One region of the Variovorax sp. P1_G12 genome, then DNA from elsewhere that is predicted to be linked to it. Evidence: riboswitches for the same ligand, from Rfam matches in the RefSeq annotation. Region 1 holds a riboswitch; the other holds the start of a gene.

The links. Region 1 has a riboswitch for glycine ahead of AC1D2O_RS12630 (FAD-dependent oxidoreductase). Riboswitches for the same ligand answer to the same signal wherever they lie in the genome.
Region 2: it holds a riboswitch for glycine, as region 1 does, so the genes downstream of both, gcvT (glycine cleavage system aminomethyltransferase GcvT) here and AC1D2O_RS12630 (FAD-dependent oxidoreductase) in region 1, are expected to answer to the same signal.

Annotation. Positions count from the first base shown of each region.
Region 1 covers NZ_JBFUBW010000009.1:135,164-138,765, forward strand. Annotated here, with positions in the region: gene AC1D2O_RS12620 (hypothetical protein) at 1-378, opposite strand, end outside; gene AC1D2O_RS12625 (helix-turn-helix domain-containing protein) at 504-1,238, shown strand; glycine riboswitch at 1,490-1,596, shown strand; gene AC1D2O_RS12630 (FAD-dependent oxidoreductase) at 1,675-2,910, shown strand; glycine riboswitch at 2,933-3,034, shown strand; glycine riboswitch at 3,035-3,152, shown strand; gene AC1D2O_RS12635 (D-amino acid dehydrogenase) at 3,242-3,602, shown strand, end outside.
Region 2 covers NZ_JBFUBW010000004.1:249,602-253,203, forward strand. Annotated here, with positions in the region: gene AC1D2O_RS06845 (TRAP transporter large permease) at 1-652, shown strand, start outside; gene AC1D2O_RS06850 (hypothetical protein) at 734-1,261, shown strand; glycine riboswitch at 1,305-1,391, shown strand; glycine riboswitch at 1,410-1,524, shown strand; gene gcvT (glycine cleavage system aminomethyltransferase GcvT) at 1,540-2,736, shown strand; gene gcvH (glycine cleavage system protein GcvH) at 2,792-3,169, shown strand; gene gcvP (aminomethyl-transferring glycine dehydrogenase) at 3,195-3,602, shown strand, end outside.

The DNA.
Region 1 (3,602 bases):
ATCGGGCTGCAGGTGATAGAAGGCCGAGCCGAGTGCGGTGAGGATCAGGCCGGCGAAGAACATCCAGGCGCAATCCAGTGCATCGAAGGGCAGCGGCGCCAGGGCCTGCGGCAGCGGCGCGGCCTCCAGCAGCTCGTCGTGGGCGCGGCCGAGCCAGTGCAGCCAGCGCAGGCCCCAGATGCCCACCACCGCGAAAGGCAGGTTGCTCAAGACGTCCATCGCGTTCGGCAGCGCACCCCAGGACCGGCCGTCGGCGAAGGGCGCGCCGCCCAGCGCCGGGGTCGGCACCGCGGGACCGAAAACCGCGGCGACCGATAGCAGCGCGGCGAGCGCCAGCAGGGCACGCTCGCGATGGGAGAGGGACGACGGCAGGGACATGGCAGACTCCGATGGGTGGCTCGACGAGGCGGAATCTAGGTTGTCGACCCCGCGCCGGGCATCGAGAATCGATACGGAGCACTTTTTCACCACTTTGGGTATCGCGCCGCAATACTCCCCCAGACATGAGCACCACCGTCGACCTGGTCAACGCACTCAAGAGCGAACTCAAGACCGCCCGCATGACCTATGCCGACCTGGCCAGATCTCTGGACATGGCGGAATCCAGCGTCAAGCGGATGCTGGCCAAGGGCGACATGCCGCTGACGCGGGTCGACGCGATCTGCCGGGCGCTCAAGATCGACTTCGCCGAGCTGGCCCGCCGGGTGGCGGACGCTCAGCCCCTGCTCAAGGAACTCACCCTCGAGCAGGAGAAGGCGGTGGTCAAGGACAAGAAGCTCCTGCTGCTGGCAATCTGCGTGCTGAGCCAGTGGACGCTGGAGCAGATCGTCGCCGCCTACCGGATCAGCGAGGCCGAGTGCATCGGCTACCTGGTCCAGCTCGACCGGATCGGCATCATCGAACTGCGGCCGCTGAACCGCTACCGGCTCAAGCTCGCCAAGACCTTCCGCTGGCGTCCGCACGGGCCGGTGATGGATTTCTTCCGCGAAAACGTGGTGCTCGACTATTACCGCGGCGGTTTCGACGGCCCCGCCGAAGGCCTGCTGCTGGTGCACGGCTCGATCAGCAAGTCGCTGGCGCCGGCCTTCCTCGACCGGCTGCAACGGGTCGCGCAGGACTTCGCCCAGCAGCACCAGACCGATCAGAAGCTGTCGCCCAAGGAGCGCGAGGGTTACACGCTGCTGCTGGGCATGCGCAACTGGGAGTTCGAGCTGTTCACGCGCCTGCGCCGGGGCTGACCTGCTGACCCCCACGCTCGTCAATTCGTGTACTCGCTGCCCCCCGAGGGGGAAGCAGCAGGCCGCCCGTCCGGGCGAAGCGCGGACTACGCCGCGCTGGCGGCCCGGCGCCGGCCTGAAAGCACGAAACCGGTTTCCTCGATAAAATCCGGCGAGCAGAAAAGCGGACGCACCCGTCCCACCGATGGCGCAATCTCCCATGAACGCTCAGGTGAATCGCCATGCGATTCGGCCACTGCCTATTTTTTGATCAATCGCCGACTGGAGAGTCACCACGCCAAGTGGTGCACCGAAGGAGCAAACCCGCTGCCGGACGCAGCGGGTGAAACTCTCAGGTAACAGAGACAGGGGGAGCGGCAGTCTGAACCCCGGGTCTTGCCGCTTTCACAGTAAGCGCTAACGCCCGCCGTTCATGCCATCCCAAAAGGATTCGGACATGCGCGTGGTTGTACTTGGCGCCGGCTTGCTCGGCGTGACTTCGGCCTATTACCTTCAGCAGCTCGGTCATGAAGTGACCGTGGTCGACCGGCACGCGACGCCGGCGGCCAAGGCGCGCGGCCTGGCCGCGGTCGGTGCACATTCGCCCGCAGTGCGGCCCGGACTCGCAGCGCCCCGGACCGCTCAACGCTGGACCAAGATGTGCGGCCGCATGCGCCGCCGGCTGGCCGGCCTGATCGACCAGGCCATGGGCACGCCGCCGAAACGCGATTCTCTCGACCATCTCGTGCGCCTGGCCGCCTACAGCCGCAAGAGCGCTCGGGCGCTGCGCGACGAAGCTGGCGTGCCGCAGGGCCCGCGGGCGGCCGGCCTCCTGAACCTCTTCACCGACCCCGAGGCCTTCCGCGTGCGGACGGCCCGGGCAAGCCATTGGACGGGGCTCGGCTGCGAGGAGCGGCTGCTGTCGGCCGACGAAGCGATCGGCATGGAACCGGCGCTGAAGGCGATCCGCGGCAAGCTGGCCGGGGCGACCCATGCGCTCGAGGATCCGGCGCGCGATGCGACGCAATTCGCGGCCAGCCTGGTGTTCCTGTGCCGTGCGGCGGGGGTGCGCTTCATGACCGGGCACACGGTGGTCTCGCTCGTGGAGCGCGACGGCCGCCTCGACCACGTCGAACTGCTCGATGCCGCCGGCCAGCCCGCCACGCTGCGCGCCCAGGCCTACGTGCTGGCGCTGGGGGCCTCGAGCGTGCCGCACGCCGAGGACCTGGGCATCGACATGCCGCTGCGCTTCCTGCGCGAGTACATCGTCACCATGCCGATCCTGGACCCGGCGAAGGCGCCGCGCATCGCGCTGCGCGACCGGCAGGGAAAGCTGCGCATCACGCGCGTCGAAACGGCGGCCGGCGAGCAGTTGCGGATTCAGGCCGTCGTGCAGGCCGGGCTCGACGAGGCGGCCGAGCCCGACTCGGACCGCTTCCAGGCGATCGTGCGCCGCACCGAGATGCTGCTGCCCGGCGTCGCCGACGCCAAGCAGGCGAGCTTCGAGACCGCCATGCATGCGGTCAGCACCAACCGGCTGCCGATGATCGGCAAGACGCGCTTGCCCAACCTGTTCCTGAATACCGCGCCCGGCAGCCGGACCTGGATCCATGCCTGCGGCGCGGGCAAGTCGATCGCGCGCATCGTCAGCGGCCTGCGGCCCGAGCTCGACTTCGCCTTCCGGCGCCCCTAGGCCGGCGCTGCGCCGCTACAATCCGCACTCTGCAGGAGAGCGGGCCCACGGGCCCCACCGAAGGCGCAAACTCCCATAAACGCTCAGGTCGGCTCACAAGATGAGCCTGTACTGCAGTTCACTGTCAAAGCCGTCTGGAGAGCCATCACGCCGCTTGCATGCGCGCGTGGTGCACCGAAGGAGCAAACCCGCTGCGGGCGCAGCGGGTGAATCTCTCAGGTACCGAGGACAGGGGGAGCGGCAACTTGGACTCTCGGTCCGGTTGCTTTCGTTGTCGACAGCATTCCGTCGCCGTTGCGTTCAAGCGCTGCAACCTTCAAGGGTTCTCGATATGCGCGTGATCGTTCTTGGCGCCGGCCTGCTCGGCGTGACTTCGGCCTACTACCTCCAGCAACTCGGCCACGAAGTGACCGTGATCGACCGCCAGGCCACGCCGGCGGCGGAAACCAGCTTCGCCAATGGCGGGCAGATCTCGGTCAGCCATGCCGAGCCCTGGGCCAACCCGGGGGCGCCACTCAAGGTGCTGCAATGGCTCGGCAAGGAAGATGCGCCCTTGCTGTTCCGCATCCGCGCCGACATGCGCCAGTGGCTCTGGGGGTTGCAGTTCCTGCGCGAATGCACGCCGGCGCGCACCCGCCACAACATCGAGCAGATCGTGCGCCTGGGCACCTACAGCCGCGACACCCTGCAGC
Region 2 (3,602 bases), on a different contig from region 1:
CGCGACCTGGCGCGCCGGCTGGGCGCTGCTGATGCCGGTGATCATCCTCGGCGGCATCTACGGCGGCATCTTCACGCCCACCGAGGCGTCGGCGGTGGCGGTGCTCTACGCGCTGATCGTCGGCACGCTGATCTACCGCGAGATCAGGCCGGCCGGACTCTATGCGGTGCTGCGCAAGTCGGTGGTGTCGTCGTCGGTGATCATGTTCATCATCGCCAACGCCGGGCTGTTCGCCTTCCTGATCACGCGCGCCGGCGTGCCCGACGCCATCGGCCGCTGGCTGCAGGAGGTGCTGCAGTCGCCGGCGATGTTCCTGCTCGGCGTCAATGGCGCCCTGTTCGTGATCGGCATGTTCATCGAGACCAGCGCGGCGATCATCGTGCTGGCGCCGATCCTGGCGCCGGTGGCGATGCACTTCGGCATCGATCCGGTGCACTTCGGCCTGGTGATGGTGGTGAACCTGGCGCTCGGCATGATCACGCCGCCCTTCGGCGTCAACCTGTTCGCGGCCTGCACCGTGGCGCGCATTTCGCTCGACCGCATCGTGCCCTACCTGGTCCCGTTCGTGCTGGTGATCCTGGCCTGCCTGATGGTGGTCACCTACGTGCCCGGCATCTCGCTCGGGCTGCGCGACCTGGTCTACTCGAAATAGCGCCGATGCCGGCGGTTTCACGACGCCGTCACGCAAGAGGCCCATGCTGCGGCGCTCGACCACCGAACGCCGCAGCACCCCATGTTCCTCATCAAGACCGACAAGGCGCGCCATGAACTCCGCCCCGGCTGCCGCAGCCTGGGCCAGCGCGAACGCGCCCTGCTGCTGATGGCCGATGGCCAGCGGTCGGTGACCGACTTCGGCCAGCTGTTCGGCGGCCGGGACGAAGCCGGGCGTGTCGCGCTGCATCTGGTGCGCGAAGGCTACCTCCTGGATCGCGGACCCCTGGCGCAGGACCGCGTGCCGATGCCGGTGCAGCAACAGCCGGCCGACCCCGCGCCGGCCGCGGCCGATGCCTTCGACGGCAAGCGCTCGCTCGCCACCACGCGCATGTTCCTTTTCGATCTGTGCGAACGCATGTTCGTGCGCCGCGATCCCCTGCTGGCCGAGCGCTTTCGCGAGCTGCTGCGGGAGGCGCGCGACCGCGCCGCGATGCTGGCCGTGGCGAGCGAGATGCTCGACGAAATCGAACAGGCAGCGGGCACCGAACGCGCCGAGTCGATCCGCGAGCGCATCGACCGGCTGCTGCCTTCGACGGCCGTGCACTGAAAAACGCCGGCCGGGCGGCCGCCGATTCCCTTACACTCGCCCGGTCAGGAGAGCGTCCCGCCACCATGGGACCGCCGAAGGCGCAGGTCCCTCGAAACACGGGCCCGAACGCTCAGGCAAAAGGACTGACGAAGCGCCCGTTCCCGGGCGTTTCCTTGCTGGAGAGAGGCGGTTCGTCGCGCAGTCGCGCCGGTCCGTCCACCGAAGGAGCAAACCCCGATCGTGGGGCGAATCTCTCAGGTAAAGCGGACAGCAGGGGTGGCCCATGGCTTCTCGCCATGGAACTAGACTGCCCCTTTGGAGATACGCCCTTGGCCGCCGCATCCGACGATCTGCAGAAGACCCCGCTCCACGGCCTCCACCTGGAGCTCGGCGCCCGCATGGTGCCCTTTGCCGGCTACGCGATGCCGGTGCAATACCCCGCCGGCCTGATGGCCGAGCACAAGCACACGCGCGAGGCCGCCGGCCTGTTCGACATCTCCCACATGGGACAGCTGCGCCTGGCCGGCCCCGATGCCGCCGCCGCCTTCGAGAGCCTGATGCCGGTCGACGTGATCGGCCTGGCGCCCGGCAAACAGCGCTACGGGCTGCTGCTGAACGACGAAGGCGGCATCCTCGACGACCTGATGTTCTTCAACGAAGGCCAGGATTCGCTGTTCGTGATCGTCAACGGCGCCTGCAAGCAGGCCGATATCGCGCACATCACGGCCCGGATCGGCCAGCGCTGCCAGGTGCTGCCGATGCCCGACCACGCGCTGCTCGCGCTCCAGGGGCCGCAGGCCGCGGCCGCGTTGGCGCGCCTGTCGCCCGGCATCGAGCGCTTCGTCTTCATGACCGGCGGCACGGTGCAGATCGGCGGCATCGCGGCCTTCGTGACGCGCAGCGGCTACACCGGCGAGGACGGTTTCGAGATCTCGGTCGCCGCCCGCGACGCCGAGCCACTGGCCCGCCTGCTGCTGGCCCAGCCCGAGGTGAAGCCGATCGGCCTGGGCGCGCGCAACTCGCTGCGGCTGGAAGCCGGCCTGTGCCTCTATGGCAGCGACATCGACGCCGGCACCACGCCGGTCGAGGCCTCCCTCGGCTGGGCGATCCAGAAGGTGCGGCGCACGGGCGGCGCACGCGAAGGCGGCTTCCCCGGCGCGGCCAGGGTGCTGGCGCAGCTCACCGCCGCCAACGGCGCGGCCGGCCACCTGGACCACGAGACGCTCAAGCGCAAGCGGGTCGGCCTGGTGGCGCTGGAACGCATTCCGGTGCGCGACGGCACGATGCTCGAATCCTTCGAGGGCGGCCTGGCCATCGGCCAGGTCACCAGCGGACTGCTGGGCCCGACCGTCGACCGGCCGGTCGCAATGGGCTACGTCGCGCTGGCCTATGCCGAGCCCGGAACACGGATCCAGGCCATCGTGCGCGGCAAGCCGGTGCCGATGGAAGTGAGCACCCTGCCCTTCGTTCCCGCGCGCTACCACCGGGGCTGAGGCCTTCCTCGATTTCTCGATTTCTTCAAGCCAGACACTTTTCAAGGAGATTTTCATGAGCCTCAAGTACACCAAGGACCACGAGTGGGTGCGGCAGGAAGCCGACGCGGCGCTGGTCACGGTCGGCATCACGGTGCATGCGCAGGACGCCCTCGGCGACGTGGTCTTCGTCGACCTGCCCGAAGTCGGCAAGAGCTTCGCCCAGGGCGATGTCGCCGGCGTGGTCGAGTCGGTCAAGGCCGCGGCCGACGTGTTCATGCCGGTGTCTGGCGAGATCACCGAGGTCAACGAGGCGCTGCGCGCCGATCCCTCGCTCGCCAACAGTGCACCGATGGACGCCGGCTGGTTCTTCAAGGTGCGCGTGAGCGACCCCGCGCAGCTCGAGCCGCTGCTCGACGAAACCGCCTACGCGAAATTCTCCGCCGACAACTGACCCCTACGCCCGACCGGACCCTTCCATGCCGACGCCCGTGCTGCCCACTGCCCCCTCGCTCAGCGAACTCCAGAACGCCGAAGAATTCATCGCGCGCCACATCGGCATCGAAGCCGAGGACGAAGTCCGCATGCTCGCCGCCGTCGGCTCGGCCACGCGCGCCGAGCTTATCGACGGCATCGTGCCGCCGGCCATCCGCCGGCGCCGGCCGATGCGGCTGGCGCCGCCGATCACCGAAGCCGATGCGCTGGCCGAGCTGAAGGCGATCGCCGCCAAGAACAAGGTGGCCAGGAACTTCATCGGCCAGGGCTACTACGGCACCCACACGCCCGGCGTGATCCTGCGCAACGTGCTCGAGAACCCGGCCTGGTACACCGCCTACACGCCCTACCAGGCCGAGATCTCGCAGGGCCGCATGGAGGCGCTGGTCAAT